Regions from separate parts of the Alteromonas sp. 38 genome, predicted to be linked through region 4. Evidence: predicted binding sites of a transcription regulator. Region 4 holds the regulator's gene; each other region holds the start of a gene.

Region 1 (3,670 bases), 670 kb from region 4:
CGCCCCTTTATGCACGCATGCTGGGGCTTAAATCAAGCATCTGAACGTCATACTTCTTTGCCCGTATTGCATCCAGTTTGTAAGGGCCATCTGCTGTTTCTTCGTTACACAGATAAAACGCCAATGCGTGTGAATAAATACAACATTGAAGAGCCAATACTAGCCTGCCCTGATGTTATCCCTACCTTTCAGCACCAGGTAATACTTATGCCGTTGGTGGGATTCGATGCCAATGGAAATCGCTTAGGCATGGGCGGAGGCTATTATGACCGCACGCTAGCCAGCATTCAAACTCGAACTATAGAGCCAAAACTTATTGGTATTGCCCACGATTGCCAACAAGTAGACAAACTTCCGGTTCAGTCTTGGGATATTCCTGTAAACGCAATTGTCACCCCCACACAGCAATTGAGCTTTAATCGTACATAACGCACCGTAAATTCCCCTATCACGGTGGGTTAGCTAGCGGTTTTCCGGTAAACTGATGAAAATTTAGTTAGGAGAGTCACTATGGATCAGAATGCAAAGAAGCAAGCAGTAGCTAAAGCAGCCATCGAATATGTTGAAAACGGCAGTATTGTTGGCGTAGGTACTGGCTCCACAGTTAATTTTTTCATTGAAGAACTCGGCAAAATTAAAAACAACATCGAAGGAGCAGTATCAAGCTCTGATGCCTCTACCAAGTTGCTAGAAGCCCTAGGCATTGAAGTATTCGCACTAAACGATGTTAGCAATATTTCAGTGTATATCGATGGTGCTGATGAAGTTACCGAACACAAACACATGATTAAAGGCGGCGGTGCAGCCCTTACCCGGGAAAAAATTGTGGCGGGTGCATCAACTACATTCGTGTGTATTGTAGACGATAGCAAGCGCGTTCCCGTGCTTGGCAAATTCCCTCTTCCTGTTGAAGTTATCCCAATGGCGCGATCGTTTGTGGCTCGCGAGTTGGTAAAACTAGGCGGCGATCCTGAATACCGTCAAGGCGTGGTAACCGATAACGGTAACGTTATTTTAGACGTACATAACCTTGAAATCTTAAACCCAAGAGAGCTTGAACAGTCGATTAATAATATTCCTGGTGTGGTCACCAACGGCATATTCGCCCTACGTGGCGCAGACATCGTACTATCGGCCACCGAAACCGGTGTTGATACCTTTAAATAATAGCTTTCAAGTTAAACTGATTTCTGTTAGATTTCCGTTTAGACGTCTAGATGGCCTTTCGAGAGTTTGAGGCTAGTACTAGTCGGGGTAGGTAAGACTTCCGCAAACACGCTGTGAACCAATCCATGGGAGCTCCGCCGCCGCATCCATGCGGCGGAGGGTTTGCTCCAGTCTTACCTACCCCGCCTGCACCAGCCTCGAGCTCTGTAAATACTAATACTTTTTAAGAGATAGCAAATCCATGAGCAAAGTTTCACTAGAGAAGGATAAGATCCGGATATTGTTGTTAGAGGGTGTGCATCAAAGTGCACTAGAAACCTTTAAGAATAATGGATACACCAATATTGAGTATCTCAAAACGTCCCTTCCTGAAGAAGAGCTTGTTGAGAAAGTGAAAGATGCACATTTTATTGGCCTTCGTTCGCGCACTCAAATTACTGAGAAGGTGGTAGACGCCGCTCAGAAATTGGTGGCTATTGGTTGTTTCTGTATTGGTACTAACCAAGTTAATTTAGAAGCAACACAGCGCCGTGGTATTCCGGTATTTAATGCCCCATTTTCTAATACTCGTTCAGTAGCAGAGCTTGTGCTTGGTCAGCTTATTCTTTTGCTTCGCCAAGTGCCTAGCAAAAGTGCTAAAGCGCACCGTGGTGAGTGGGAAAAAACAGCAAATGGTTCATATGAAGCCCGTGGAAAAACACTGGGTATTATTGGTTACGGGCATATAGGTACCCAACTAAGCATTCTTGCTGAACACCTTGGTATGCGCGTGCAGTTTTTCGATATTGAAGATAAGTTGGTATTAGGTAACTCAACCCAAGTTAAGTCGTTAGAGAAACTATTAAATACCTCTGATGTGGTATCGCTTCACGTGCCTGAAACTCAGCAAACGCAAAACATGTTTGCAGCTGAGCAATTTGCGCAAATGAAGAAAGGCAGCATTTTTATTAATGCTTCTCGCGGTACGGTTGTAGATATTGACGCTCTAGCCGATGCGCTTGAAAGCGGCCAGCTAAATGGCGCAGCTATTGATGTATTCCCTGTTGAGCCTAAATCGAATAACGAAGAATTCCAATCGCCTCTACGTAAATTCGATAACGTTATTCTTACGCCGCATGTAGGTGGTAGCACTCAAGAAGCGCAAGAAAACATTGGTATAGAAGTGGCGGGTAAATTGGCGAAGTACAGTGATAATGGTTCTACCTTATCAGCAGTTAACTTCCCCGAAGTATCATTGCCAGAGCACATTAGCCGCTCTCGTTTACTTCACGTGCACAAAAACCAGCCGGGTATTCTTACTCAAATTAACCAAGCGTTTGCAGAGAAAGGCATCAACATTGAAGCCCAGTACCTTCAAACTAACGCAGAAATTGGTTATGTAGTGGTAGATGTTCAGCAAGACAGAGCTTATGACGCGCTTGCACAGCTACAGCAGATTGACGGAACGATTAAGACCCGTATTCTTCACTAATGCTATGAATGGCGGCAGTGAGCTACCGTCATTCGTTAATCAATGTTGAAGACATAAAAAAACGCTGCCAATGGCAGCGTTTTTTGTTTCTACAATCGTTAATACGATTTTAGAAGAAGTTGTAAACTAGCGTTACTGCCGTTTCAGTATCAAGCTTTTCAACGTCGTCAGATACGTTTGAGTTATGGTCTAACTTGAACGACACCTTCATAGAAAGGTTACCGCTAATGGTAGCCGTAAGCGCCGACTCAGCACGAGATTTTGTGTTGTCAGACCCCACTTCCGTACTTACTGTTTGAGTAAATTTAGCTGTGTCAGAAATTCTCCAAGAGTAAGCACTTGAAGCACGAACAATCATGCTGTTCTGCTCTTCGCCTTCTTGCGTTTCAGCAAACGAGTAACCAGGACCGATTGAGTACTCTAAAGTGTGACGTTTATTTTCCAGCACTTTTTGGTTCCAACCTACAGCAACTGTTGATTGATAGTCGAAGTTACTTAAACGGTCATCTTCATATGATGCGAAACCAAACAAACGGTAATCCGGGTTTTCTAACTTGTAGTTACCCTGCGCAGAACCGTAAAATTTTTGTGCCGATGTGTACTCTTCTTCGGTACCGTCGTCGTTATCTACCGTTTCTTTCTTGTAAAGACCTTCAAGAATGTAGTCGTTGCTCCACTGCTGCAATTCTTGGTGAGCAGTAATACCGGCACTGATTGATGACGTTTCAGTGTTACCTGTTGTTGCGATAATACCGAGTTCACCTTCCATCGTGAAAGGTTTAACGTCGTCTTGAGCAAAAGTAACAGAAGAGAAAGACAAGGCCAAAAGTGAAGCGAGAAGCTGTTTTTTCATTAGCGATCCTAGTAGTGTTTTATCCTTTGCCATGCTGTGAATACCTAGCGTAAGCACTAGCCAGCATAGCCTGAAAAATCTGCGCCAATAGTACCTACCTAATAGTGCGAGTCAATGAGGGTCGAATAGAAATTAGACTATAAGACGTAAAATTTACACTTATTGATAAGCTTTAAGCG
Region 2 (3,670 bases), 3.3 Mb from region 4:
ACTATAAGCGGCACTCAAAGGGGCAAGCAATATTAAACAAACCACGCAAGTTGGGTATGTTTTCATGAAAAATTTCCTGGTCGAGTGAGACAGCGTTAACTTGTTCTAATGACTACCGATTATTATAAATATAAGTGGTAGCTTCATAGCCACGAGTGTATTTTGTTCGCCCTATGTGCCTAACTTTAAAATAAAAATTTGACACAAAACTGAAACAAAAAATGAGTGCTGAATAGTAAGTGTAGTCTTTTATCTAAAAGGTTAAAAATAAACTTGTTAGATATTTCTATTGTGAACTAACTTTTAAAGGGTAGTAGTAAGACTTACTTCAATTTAGTAGGCAAAGCAGTACTTTCAAATAGGGAACATGGCCGGAGGTGAGTGATGCAAACGGAATGGGAATTTGAACGAAAGTTTTTAGTAAGCTATGTGCCAGAAGGTTTGTTAGATACACGAAAACCTGTGGCAATAAGACAAGGTTATTTAGCCACCGAGCCGGATAAGCATATTCGAATTAGAGATGAAGGCGGTAACTACACCATGGCCGTTAAACAAGGTGTTGGCCTTAAACGCAGAGACACGCGAATTGCGTTGGATTCTGAGCAATTCGCTGATTTATGGCCTTTAACCCAAAATATGCGGGTGGAAAAGCAGCGATATCGTATCGACTTTTTTGGAGCTCAGCTGGTGATAGATATTTTCACCGGTAACTTAGCACCGTTGAAAGTAGTGGAAGTTGAATTTGACAGTGAAATGAGTAGTCGACAGTTTTTGCCGCCAGATTTTGCTGAAACGGAAGTGACCCACAAGAAAGAATTTCAAAATGTTGCGTTAGCGCGATTTGGCTTGCCTGATATGGTCATAGCGAGTGGGAGTACGAAAAGTGCTTCCATTCTCGCAGGTTCCATATAGCCAAAATATAAGCACGCTATCGCCAAGCTATAGCAAATTAATGACCTGAAATTAAAAAGGGTCGCTTTACAAAGCGACCCTTTTTCAGTTTTGAGCTAGATTAACGGCGCTGAGCAGACTAAACCGCTGAGCGGAGCGCTTCAGCTTTATCAGTCGCTTCCCACGGGAAGGCTTCACGGCCGAAGTGACCATAAGCAGCAGTAGGTAAGTAAATAGCGCGTTCTAAATCAAGCATTTTGATTAAGCCATAAGGGCGTAAATCGAAATGTTCGCGAACCAAGGCCACTAGAGTTTTCTCATCAACTACGCCGGTACCGAAAGTATCTATACTGATAGAGGTTGGCTCGGCAACACCAATGGCGTAAGACACTTGAATTTCACAACGCTTAGCTAGTCCAGCAGCAACAATGTTCTTAGCAACATAACGGCCTGCGTATGCCGCGCTTCTGTCTACTTTTGAAGGATCTTTACCTGAGAAAGCACCACCACCGTGACGGGCCATACCACCGTAGGTATCTACAATGATTTTACGACCAGTTAGACCACAATCACCGACAGGTCCGCCAATAACAAAGCGACCAGTAGGGTTAATGTGGAAACGGGTGTTGCTATCAATCCATTCGCTAGGAAGCACTGGTTTGATAATTTCTTCCATTACCGCTTCGCGTACTTGCGCAGTAGAAACTGAGTCACAATGTTGAGTAGAAAGTACTACGGCATCGATGCCTACAGGTTTGTCGTTTTCGTACTTAAAGGTAATTTGGCTTTTCGCATCAGGGCGCAAAAAGTCTAGCTTGCCAGATTTTCTCACTTCAGCTTGTTTCTGTACCAAGCGGTGAGAATAAGTAATAGGCGCTGGCATCAATACATCAGTTTCGTCACTGGCGTAACCAAACATCAAGCCTTGGTCGCCTGCACCTTGTTCTTCTAAGCTTTCGCGGTCAACGCCTTGGTTGATATCTGGCGACTGTTTACCAATAGCGTTTAATACGGCACAAGAATCAGCATCGAAACCCATATCAGAGTGAACGTAGCCTATGTCTCTTACCGTTTTACGTGTGATTTCTTCAATATCAACCCACGCTGAGGTAGTGACTTCACCACCTACCAATACCATTCCGGTTTTAACGTAAGTCTCACAGGCCACGCGGGCACGAGGATCTTGTTCTAGAATAGCATCTAGAACCGCATCTGAGATTTGGTCGGCGATTTTGTCCGGGTGTCCTTCAGACACTGACTCGGAGGTGAATAAATGCGTGGCCATACATGCTCCATAAGCGTTTATTGTTCAAAATAGGTGAGTATTGTACTAAAACAAGGTATAAATACCAGTCTTTACTTCTAGACGTCTAAAAGTCCTTTCGTTACGATTTGTTGACAGTCGCGGATCACTTTTATAGATAATTGAGTAAATTTAGCCACGCTTTCCTAGTGAAGCGACATTGGCTTGCAAAGGAATGATGTGAATATTCATTATTTTAGCCAACTTTCGGTAATGGCAATGAAAAGCCATTGAACTGAATGGTGGCATGGGTAAGAATAACGCCCACATTACGATATACAGCAATGCAGCGCTTTAAGGTTGAACAAAGGGATTTTGCCCACAGTGTTCCCTTAGCGAAATTCAGCTACAAATAAATCAGGAGACAACATGCCCTCTCGTCGTGAACTTGCCAATGCCATCCGTGCTTTAAGCATGGACGCTGTTCAACAGGCCAAATCTGGTCACCCAGGCGCCCCTATGGGGATGGCTGATATTGCCGAGGTACTATGGGGTGATTTTCTATCACACAACCCAGCAAACCCGTCTTGGGCAAACAGAGACCGCTTCGTGCTTTCAAACGGTCACGGCTCTATGCTGTTGTACTCTTTGCTTCACCTTTCAGGCTATGAACTGCCTATTGAAGAGCTTAAGAACTTCCGCCAGCTGCACTCTAAAACGCCAGGCCATCCAGAATATGGGTATGCACCAGGTGTTGAAACTACCACTGGCCCACTTGGCCAAGGCGTTAGTAACGCAGTAGGTATGGCGCTAGCTGAAAAAGTATTAGCGGCTCAGTTTAACCGTGATGGCCATGATATTGTCGATCACTACACCTATACCTTCATGGGCGATGGCTGCCTGATGGAAGGTATTTCTCATGAAACCTGTTCACTAGCGGGCACATTAGGCCTGGGCAAACTTATTGGTTTCTGGGATGACAACGGCATTTCAATTGACGGTGAAGTAGAAGGTTGGTTTACCGATGACACACCAGCACGCTTTAAAAGCTACGGCTGGGAAGTGATTGAAGGTGTTGACGGTCATGACGCTGAACAAATTAAAGCCGCTATTGAACAAGCTAAATCGAACAGCGCTCAGCCTACGCTAATTTGCTGTAAAACGGTGATTGGTTTTGGTTCGCCAAACAAAGAAGGCACTGAGTCTTGCCACGGTGCACCATTAGGTGATGACGAAATTATTGCTACCCGCGAAAAGCTTGGTTGGACCCACGGTGCGTTTGAAATTCCAGACGACATTTATGCCGGTTGGGATGCTAAAGGCAAGGGCGGCGATGCTGAAAGCGCGTGGAACGACGCCTTCGCAGCATATGAAAGTGCATACCCTGAATTAGCCGCTGAATTTAAGCGTCGTGTAAATGGCGAATTGCCAGCAGACTTCAGCGATAAAGCGGATAAAATCATTGCTGATTTGCAAGCTAACCCGCAAAACATTGCGTCACGTAAAGCATCACAAAATGCATTAAATGCATTTGGT
Region 3 (3,670 bases), 540 kb from region 4:
ATGAATTCTTGTAAGCCAAATTCACCATCTAGGTAGCGTTCAACAATACCAGGTAGTTCAGAGCGACCTTTCACACCGCCAAAAGCAGAACCACGCCATACTCTGCCTGTTACTAACTGGAATGGACGAGTAGATATTTCCTGGCCTGCACCGGCTACTCCAATGATCACCGATTCGCCCCAACCTTTGTGGCAGCACTCGAGTGCAGAACGCATCACATTCACGTTACCGATACACTCAAAGGAGTAATCTACGCCGCCGTCGGTCATTTCAACTATCACTTCCTGAATAGGTTTGTCGAAATTTTTAGGGTTAACAAGGTCGGTAGAACCAAGTTGCTTAGCAAGGTCGAATTTACTTTCGTTAATATCAATACCGATAATACGACTAGCGCCCGCCATACGTGCACCAATAATAGCTGAAAGCCCAATGCCGCCTAAGCCAAATATAGCAACGGTATCTCCTTCTTTTACCTTAGCAGTATTAAGCACAGCGCCCATACCCGTGGTAACGCCACAGCCTAACAAGCAGACTTCTTCAAGAGGCGCTGATTTATTCACTTTAGCCAAAGAAATTTCTGGCAATACGGTGTATTCAGAAAAAGTAGAACACCCCATGTAATGGTAAATTGGCTCACCGTCTTTCGAGAAACGACTGGTGCCATCTGGCATCAAACCTTTACCTTGGGTTTCACGAACCGCTTGGCATAAGTTAGTTTTGCCAGACGTACAGAATTTACATTCACCGCATTCCGCTGTGTATAAAGGAATAACATGGTCGCCTACTTCAACAGACGTTACCCCTTCACCTACCATTTCTACAATACCGCCACCTTCGTGGCCAAGTACTGAAGGAAACACACCTTCTGGATCATCACCTGAAAGTGTAAACGCATCGGTATGGCATACGCCACTGGCAACAATACGTACTAGCACTTCGCCTTTTTTCGGAAGTTCAACATCAATCTCTTCCATTTTTAACGGTTCACCAGCGGCCCACGCAACGGCTGCTTTAGACTTAATATGTGTCTGTCCATCTTTCAATGCTAATGACATGGCATGCTCCTAAATTAAAGTGGGTAGATAAACAACACGATGTCGTTACCTATAATTTCTTACGTTATGGAACAGATTATAGACCTGAGACTCTGCTTTATAAATACAGATTTGGTAATTCATTATTACTTGAGTGTAATAATTTGTTGGTGTTTAATTGTAAGCTAATGGCGTCTTCTAAGAACTTTTATTGACCATAGCGCCATGCTAGAAATAATTGCATCAATAAAGGTAAACGCCATGACATGGGAAGGTATAGTAGAATTTTGTGCGGTGGCCAGTACTGGCAGCTTTACAGCGGCCGCTACTAAGTTAGACACGTCGGGCGCGCAAATAAGTAGAAAAGTCGCCAATGTAGAAAAGCGTTTGGGGGTTAAGTTATTTAACCGTACCACCCGAAGTGTGTCACTCACTCAAGCCGGGCATATTTATTTTGAACAATGCCAACCCGCATTAAAAGCACTAGAAGAGGCTGAGCTCAATATTAGTCAACTTCAAAAAGTACCCCAAGGGCTTATTAAGCTCACCGCTCCGGTTGCCTTTGGCGAAGCCTTTATCGCCCCGCTTATAAATCAATTTTTAAAAAAATACGAAGGCATAGAAGTAGAGTGTCGTTTTACTAACGACACGATGGATATTATTGATGAAGGTTATGACCTAGCCATACGCATAGGTAATTTAGAAGATTCTACGTTGGTGGCCAAAAAGCTGGCTACCCGACAGCTATATGTGTGCGCCAGCCCTGAATATTTAAATGCCTTCCCTGCACCCAATAGTACCGAAATGATTAGCGAACATCAGTGCTTAGTAGGATCTCAGCCCCATTGGCGGTTTAATCATGACGGGCAAGCGCAAACCGTGCGTGTTAGGGGAAGAGTGAAGTATAACAGTGGTAATGCCCTACATCATGCTGCATTGGCCGGACTGGGTTTAGTACAGCTTCCAGGATTCTATGTGCGTGAGTCGTTAGCAGCAGGCAAGTTAATGGAAGTGCTATCATCATATCGAGATAAGCGAGAAGCGGTATGGGCATTGTTTCCATCGAACAGGCATTTAGTGCCAAAAATTCGCTTGTTAGTTGATTTTCTATCTGCACAATTAATTGATGATGATTAGTTTTTGCTACTCGATTCTAGCATCGCCTGATTGATTATCGCTTAAATCGAAACGTGAAATGTTTTGTGTTTCATTTTTTGCAATACAGTATAGTGAAAACTGCGGTTGACAGATAGACGTCTATACGGCAAATTGACCCTATGAAAACGATTCTTCTTATTGGCACTATCAGCATTATGATTACCACCTTAAAACGGGCGGTCGCTGGCTAGTGCAAGTAAGCATAAGACAACGAAAGCCCGCCCTCACAGAGAGCGGGCTTTTTTTTACTCACGTCATAGTAACCGATTTAAAGCAGTAACCTGGCGTAACCGATATAGGAGCAGCACATGAAAGTCTTAAAGTTTGGGGGCTCATCACTTGCCGACGCACCGCGCTACTTGCGCGTGAACGACATTAGCACGGCCACCCACCAAACCGATGGCGCTGCAGTGGTACTTTCTGCCCCTAAAGGGGTAACGAATGCATTGTCACTTTTATGTGAGCAGGCAGCCGCTGGCGAAGATTTCCACCCTCTATTTGACAAATTGACGTCTACCGTGACGGGTATTGCTGATGCACTAAACGAAGAGCTCAGCGGCTTCGCACACGCCGATGTTACCGACTTCATTCATGCGCAACTGCGTGTACTTAATCAACACCTCGATGGTATTAAATTATTAGGTGTTGCACCTGATAATATCGCGGCAGGTATTTTAAGTATTGGTGAGTACATCTCGGTAACGTTATTTAGCGGTATCTTAAGCGCTAAAGGCGTGAAAAATCGTATTATCGACCCGGTGACTTACATCCTTGCAGAAGGTGAGTATCTAGATAGCATTGCCGATGTTTCATTAAGTAAAGCGCGCTTTACCGATGTGCCTATCGATGGTAGTGAGTTATTGGTAATGCCTGGGTTTGTTGCTGCGAACGAGGCCGGTGAAAAAGTAACACTTGGACGCAATGGCTCTGACTACTCAGCGGCTATTTTAGCGGCTTGTATCGATGCAAGTTGTTGTGAAATCTGGACTGACGTAGACGGTGTTTATAATGCCGATCCTAATCAAGTTGAAGGAGCAGTGCTGCTTGATAAGTTAACCTATCAAGAAGCTATGGAGCTTTCGTACTTTGGTGCCAAAGTACTTCACCCGAAAACTATCGGCCCCATTGCCCAGCACCATATTCCTTGTTTAATTCGTAATACGCTGAACCCCGCGGCCCCTGGCACGTTAATCAGTAATGAAGCCAGCGAAAAGTGGACGTCGGTTAAAGGCATCTCTCAACTTGATAATGTCACTATGTTCAACGTTGCAGGCCCAGGTCTTAAAGGCATGGTTGGTATGGCAAGCCGAGTGTTTGAGGTGATGTCGAATGCGAATATCTCAATAAGCCTGATCACTCAGTCTTCTTCTGAATACTCAATAAGCTTCTGTATTCAAAGTAAGGATGCTGATCGCGCGTTAAGCTTGTTAGAAGATGCATTTGCGTTAGAGTTGCAAAACCAATTGTTAGATCCTATT
Region 4 (3,670 bases):
CCTTGGCATTTAAGCAGCGCAGGAAGGTGACAACGAGGCAAACGAGTCGTTCAAATACCCAATAATAGGTAAATGGTATACTGGTCTGCCCTATAGGAGCAAAGGTTTAATCGAAATTAACCTGCTCGAACACCTAGCATGTGGCAAATAGCGTAGCTTAATTCACTTCGGTTAAGGGTGTAAAAGTGAAAATGCTTCACGCCTTCTTTGGCGAGTACCTTAACCTGATCCATTGCGATGTTAGCACCAATGAGGTTCCGAGTAGCTTGATCGTCATCGTCAAGGCCATCGAACATTTTGTGCAAAAAACCAGGTACGTGCACATTGGTGAAACCAGCGAATTTTACCAAGGTTTGGTAGTTAGTTACTGGCAGTATGCCAGGTACTAAGTCTAGGTCGATACCCGCTGCTGCCGCACGGTCACGAAAACGCAAGAATACACTGGTGTCGAAGAAAAACTGTGAAATTGCTTCGCTCGCACCGGCTTCTGCTTTGCGCTTAAGGTTCAGTAAGTCGAATTGGGCATTAGGGGCTTCAGGGTGCTTTTCAGGGTAGGCGGCCACTGATATATCGAAATCAGCCACGTCTTTTAGTAGTGCTACCAAATCAGAGGCATACATTTCGGTATCTTTCACGCCAGGCGGTAAATCACCGCGCAAGGCAACAATACGACGAATGCCAGAATCCCAGTAGTCTTTTGCAATCTGCTTAAGTTCGTCTCGGCTAGCATCAACACATGTAAGGTGAGGCACGGCTGCAACACCAGTTTGTTGTTGGATACGTTTTACCACGTCATGGGTGCGATCACGCTCACCACTGTTTGCACCATAGGTAACCGACATGTAACTCGGCTTTAATGGTGCTAAACGTTCAACTGACTTCCACAAGGTTTGTTCCATTTTCTCTGATTTTGGCGGAAAAAACTCAAATGACACATCAATGTCACGCAGTTCCGAAAGGGACTGATTGAGTGCATCAACACCTTGTGCGTAAGAAACCATGGTAAATTACTCTTTTATAGACGTTTAGACGTCTAAATTAAAGAATTTACGTCTAGACGTCAAGAGGTTTACACTGCTCAATTGACCTTTTCGTCAACTTGTTTAGAATTTCTCTTCATAACATAAATAAGATCAGACAGAGTTAGCATTATGGCAGAGTGGAACGGTAAGTATATACACCCCTACGCAGAGCACGGTAAAAAGAGTGAACAGGTTAAGAAAGTTACCGTTTCTATTCCTATTAACGTGCTAAAAGCATTAACCGATGAGCGTACCCGTCGGCAGATAAACAATTTACGTCATGCGACGAATTCAGAATTATTATGTGAAGCATTTCTTCATGCATTCACAGGTCAGCCTCTACCGGATGACGAAGATTTGCGAAAAGACAACCCTAACCGTGTACCAGCTGAAGCTAGACGTATAATGGAAGACATGGGTATAGACGTTTCTATCGAGAACGAACAAGAAGATTAAAAAAAACGGCAATGAAAATTGCCGTTTTTTATAATATTTGAATACTAAGCTGCGCGCTAAATTCTACTTCTATATTGCCTTTACTCTGTGCGGCTAGGTACTTCTGGAAGCCTTGCAACGCCAGATTCAATCGCCGCTTTCGACACGGCAGTAGCAATGCGTTCACAAAGGCGGGAGTCCATTGGCTTAGGGATAATGTATTCTTTGCCGAAGGTCAGGCTTTTACTATTGCTAGCCGCTAACACAGATTCAGGTACGGGCTCTTTGGTAATAGCGCGAAGTGCTTCTACCGCTGCCACTTTCATCTCGTCATTAATGGCCGTTGCGCGAACATCTAATGCGCCACGGAAAATGAACGGAAAGCACAGAACATTGTTTACCTGGTTGGGGTAATCAGAACGCCCTGTTGCCATAATTAAGTCACTTCGAACCTCATGTGCTAGTTCAGGTTTAATTTCAGGGTCGGGGTTAGAGCAGGCAAAAACAATCGGATTAGGCCCCATTAAAGCTAGGGTTTCTGGGGGTAATACATCAGGTCCAGATACACCAACAAAAATATCCGCGCCTTCCATCACATCTTCTAGCGTACGTTTATCAGTATTATTGGCAAACATGCGTTTGTGTTCAGTAAGGTCTTCACGGCGGGTATGAATAACCCCTTTTCTGTCTAGCATGTAAATGCGCTCTCGTTGTGCGCCACACTTAATTAGCAATTCCATACATGCTACTGCTGCTGCGCCAGCACCCATACAAACTATTTTCGCGCTCTCGATATTCTTGCCTTGAATTTCAATAGCGTTCAACATGCCTGCAGCCGTAACAATAGCAGTACCATGTTGATCATCATGGAATACAGGAATATTGCAGCGCTTAATGAGTTCTTGCTCTATTTCAAAGCACTCTGGGGCTTTAATATCTTCAAGATTGATACCCCCAAAGGTGTCCGCAATGTTCGCAACAGTATTAATAAACTCTTCTGTTGTACGATGTTTTACTTCAATGTCGATAGCATCAAGCCCTGCAAAGCGCTTAAACAGCAGTGCCTTACCTTCCATAACTGGTTTAGAAGCTAACGGCCCTAAATTACCCAAACCTAAGATAGCGGTACCATTACTGATCACCGCTACCATGTTGCCTTTTGCGGTATATTTATAAGCATTATCAGGATCTTCAGCAATTTCTCGTACCGGTTCAGCTACCCCTGGACTGTAAGCCAGAGCAAGATCATCCACACTATCTGCTGGTTTCGATAGCTCCACGCTAATTTTACCTGGCGTGGGTTTGGCATGATAATCTAGCGCACGTTGTCTGAAATCTGACATTAGTAAACATATCCTTCGATGTAGGGGTTAGGCAATCTTCGTTACCGTAGGGGCAATCTGCGTTACCGCAGTAGAATGACTTCGACTTTATCACAGGGTCATTTAAGTACATATCTGATCTGCCCTTAATACCTTTCAATCTAGGACAGTCTTGCTTGTATGACCAGTGACATCGTCGAATATTTGCCATTCACCACATTAATGACACTTTTGAATTTAATACATTATTTCTATTTTATAGACATATGTATAGTGGGTATCGAATAGGTCTTTGCAAAAAGGCACTAAGTCGACGGTTCAAGACGCTGGTGAGCGGAATAGGTATAATAATAAACATGAAGAAGAAGGCGTAACTTACCATGTCTGAAAAGAAACTGATTGAAGCGTTAACTGCGGTGTGTGAGTGGGCAAAATCTGAGTCGGTTGGCTTTGAATGGCTTACGCATGAGGGTCACTGGCGCAGGCCAGAAATTATTGCGGTGTTTAAAACCGAAAAGCAAAAAAGCGAAGCACTTTCAACAAACTGGAACCAAGCATTCGAACATAAACTTGATAATGTATGCCCCGAATTGAAGGTGCACATCAAAGGAGTTCGCTACGACAGCGAGCAAGCATGCACTTTGCAAAGTAACGGCAACTGGGAACGACATCTAAAACGCCGGGATTTTCATTAACAGAGCTTTTCAATAATAGAGCATTGCATTAGCCGAGCATTCCACTTCGCTGCTCTATACTGGGCGAGCACGGTATTGGTTGAATACAGAATGAAGTGCAGATGTAAATCGCGGACACAAAAAAAGCGCCGATAGGCGCTTTTTTTAAAGAAACATAGTGTTTCTGAGTACTGAGCTTATTTAGCGCCCAAAGCAC

The links. Region 4 encodes MetJ, which represses methionine synthesis genes. Its sites were predicted from a motif close to TAGACGTCTAGACGTCTA; they were not measured.
Region 1: serA (phosphoglycerate dehydrogenase) is a predicted target of MetJ. The motif match lies at 1,199-1,216, and genes of this name have one in related genera.
Region 2: metK (methionine adenosyltransferase) is a predicted target of MetJ. The motif match lies at 2,247-2,264, and genes of this name have one in related genera.
Region 3: thrA (bifunctional aspartate kinase/homoserine dehydrogenase I) is a predicted target of MetJ. The motif match lies at 2,285-2,302, and genes of this name have one in related genera.

The regions. Positions count from the first base shown of each region.
Region 1 covers NZ_LR733300.1:3,505,533-3,509,202, forward strand. Annotated here, with positions in the region: gene FLAVO9R_RS15230 (5-formyltetrahydrofolate cyclo-ligase) at 1-429, shown strand, start outside; gene rpiA (ribose-5-phosphate isomerase RpiA) at 511-1,167, shown strand; gene serA (phosphoglycerate dehydrogenase) at 1,409-2,638, shown strand; gene FLAVO9R_RS15245 (DUF481 domain-containing protein) at 2,748-3,491, opposite strand.
Region 2 covers NZ_LR733300.1:888,218-891,887, forward strand. Annotated here, with positions in the region: gene FLAVO9R_RS03805 (hypothetical protein) at 1-66, opposite strand, end outside; gene FLAVO9R_RS03810 (CYTH domain-containing protein) at 385-912, shown strand; gene metK (methionine adenosyltransferase) at 1,031-2,176, opposite strand; gene tkt (transketolase) at 2,564-3,670, shown strand, end outside.
Region 3 covers NZ_LR733300.1:3,643,405-3,647,074, reverse strand. Annotated here, with positions in the region: gene FLAVO9R_RS15795 (S-(hydroxymethyl)glutathione dehydrogenase/class III alcohol dehydrogenase) at 1-1,055, opposite strand, end outside; gene FLAVO9R_RS15790 (LysR substrate-binding domain-containing protein) at 1,296-2,171, shown strand; gene thrA (bifunctional aspartate kinase/homoserine dehydrogenase I) at 2,501-3,670, shown strand, end outside.
Region 4 covers NZ_LR733300.1:4,178,859-4,182,528, reverse strand. Annotated here, with positions in the region: gene metF (methylenetetrahydrofolate reductase) at 117-1,001, opposite strand; gene metJ (met regulon transcriptional regulator MetJ) at 1,152-1,478, shown strand; gene FLAVO9R_RS18015 (malic enzyme-like NAD(P)-binding protein) at 1,559-2,800, opposite strand; gene FLAVO9R_RS18010 (hypothetical protein) at 3,160-3,474, shown strand; gene rpmE (50S ribosomal protein L31) at 3,651-3,670, opposite strand, start outside.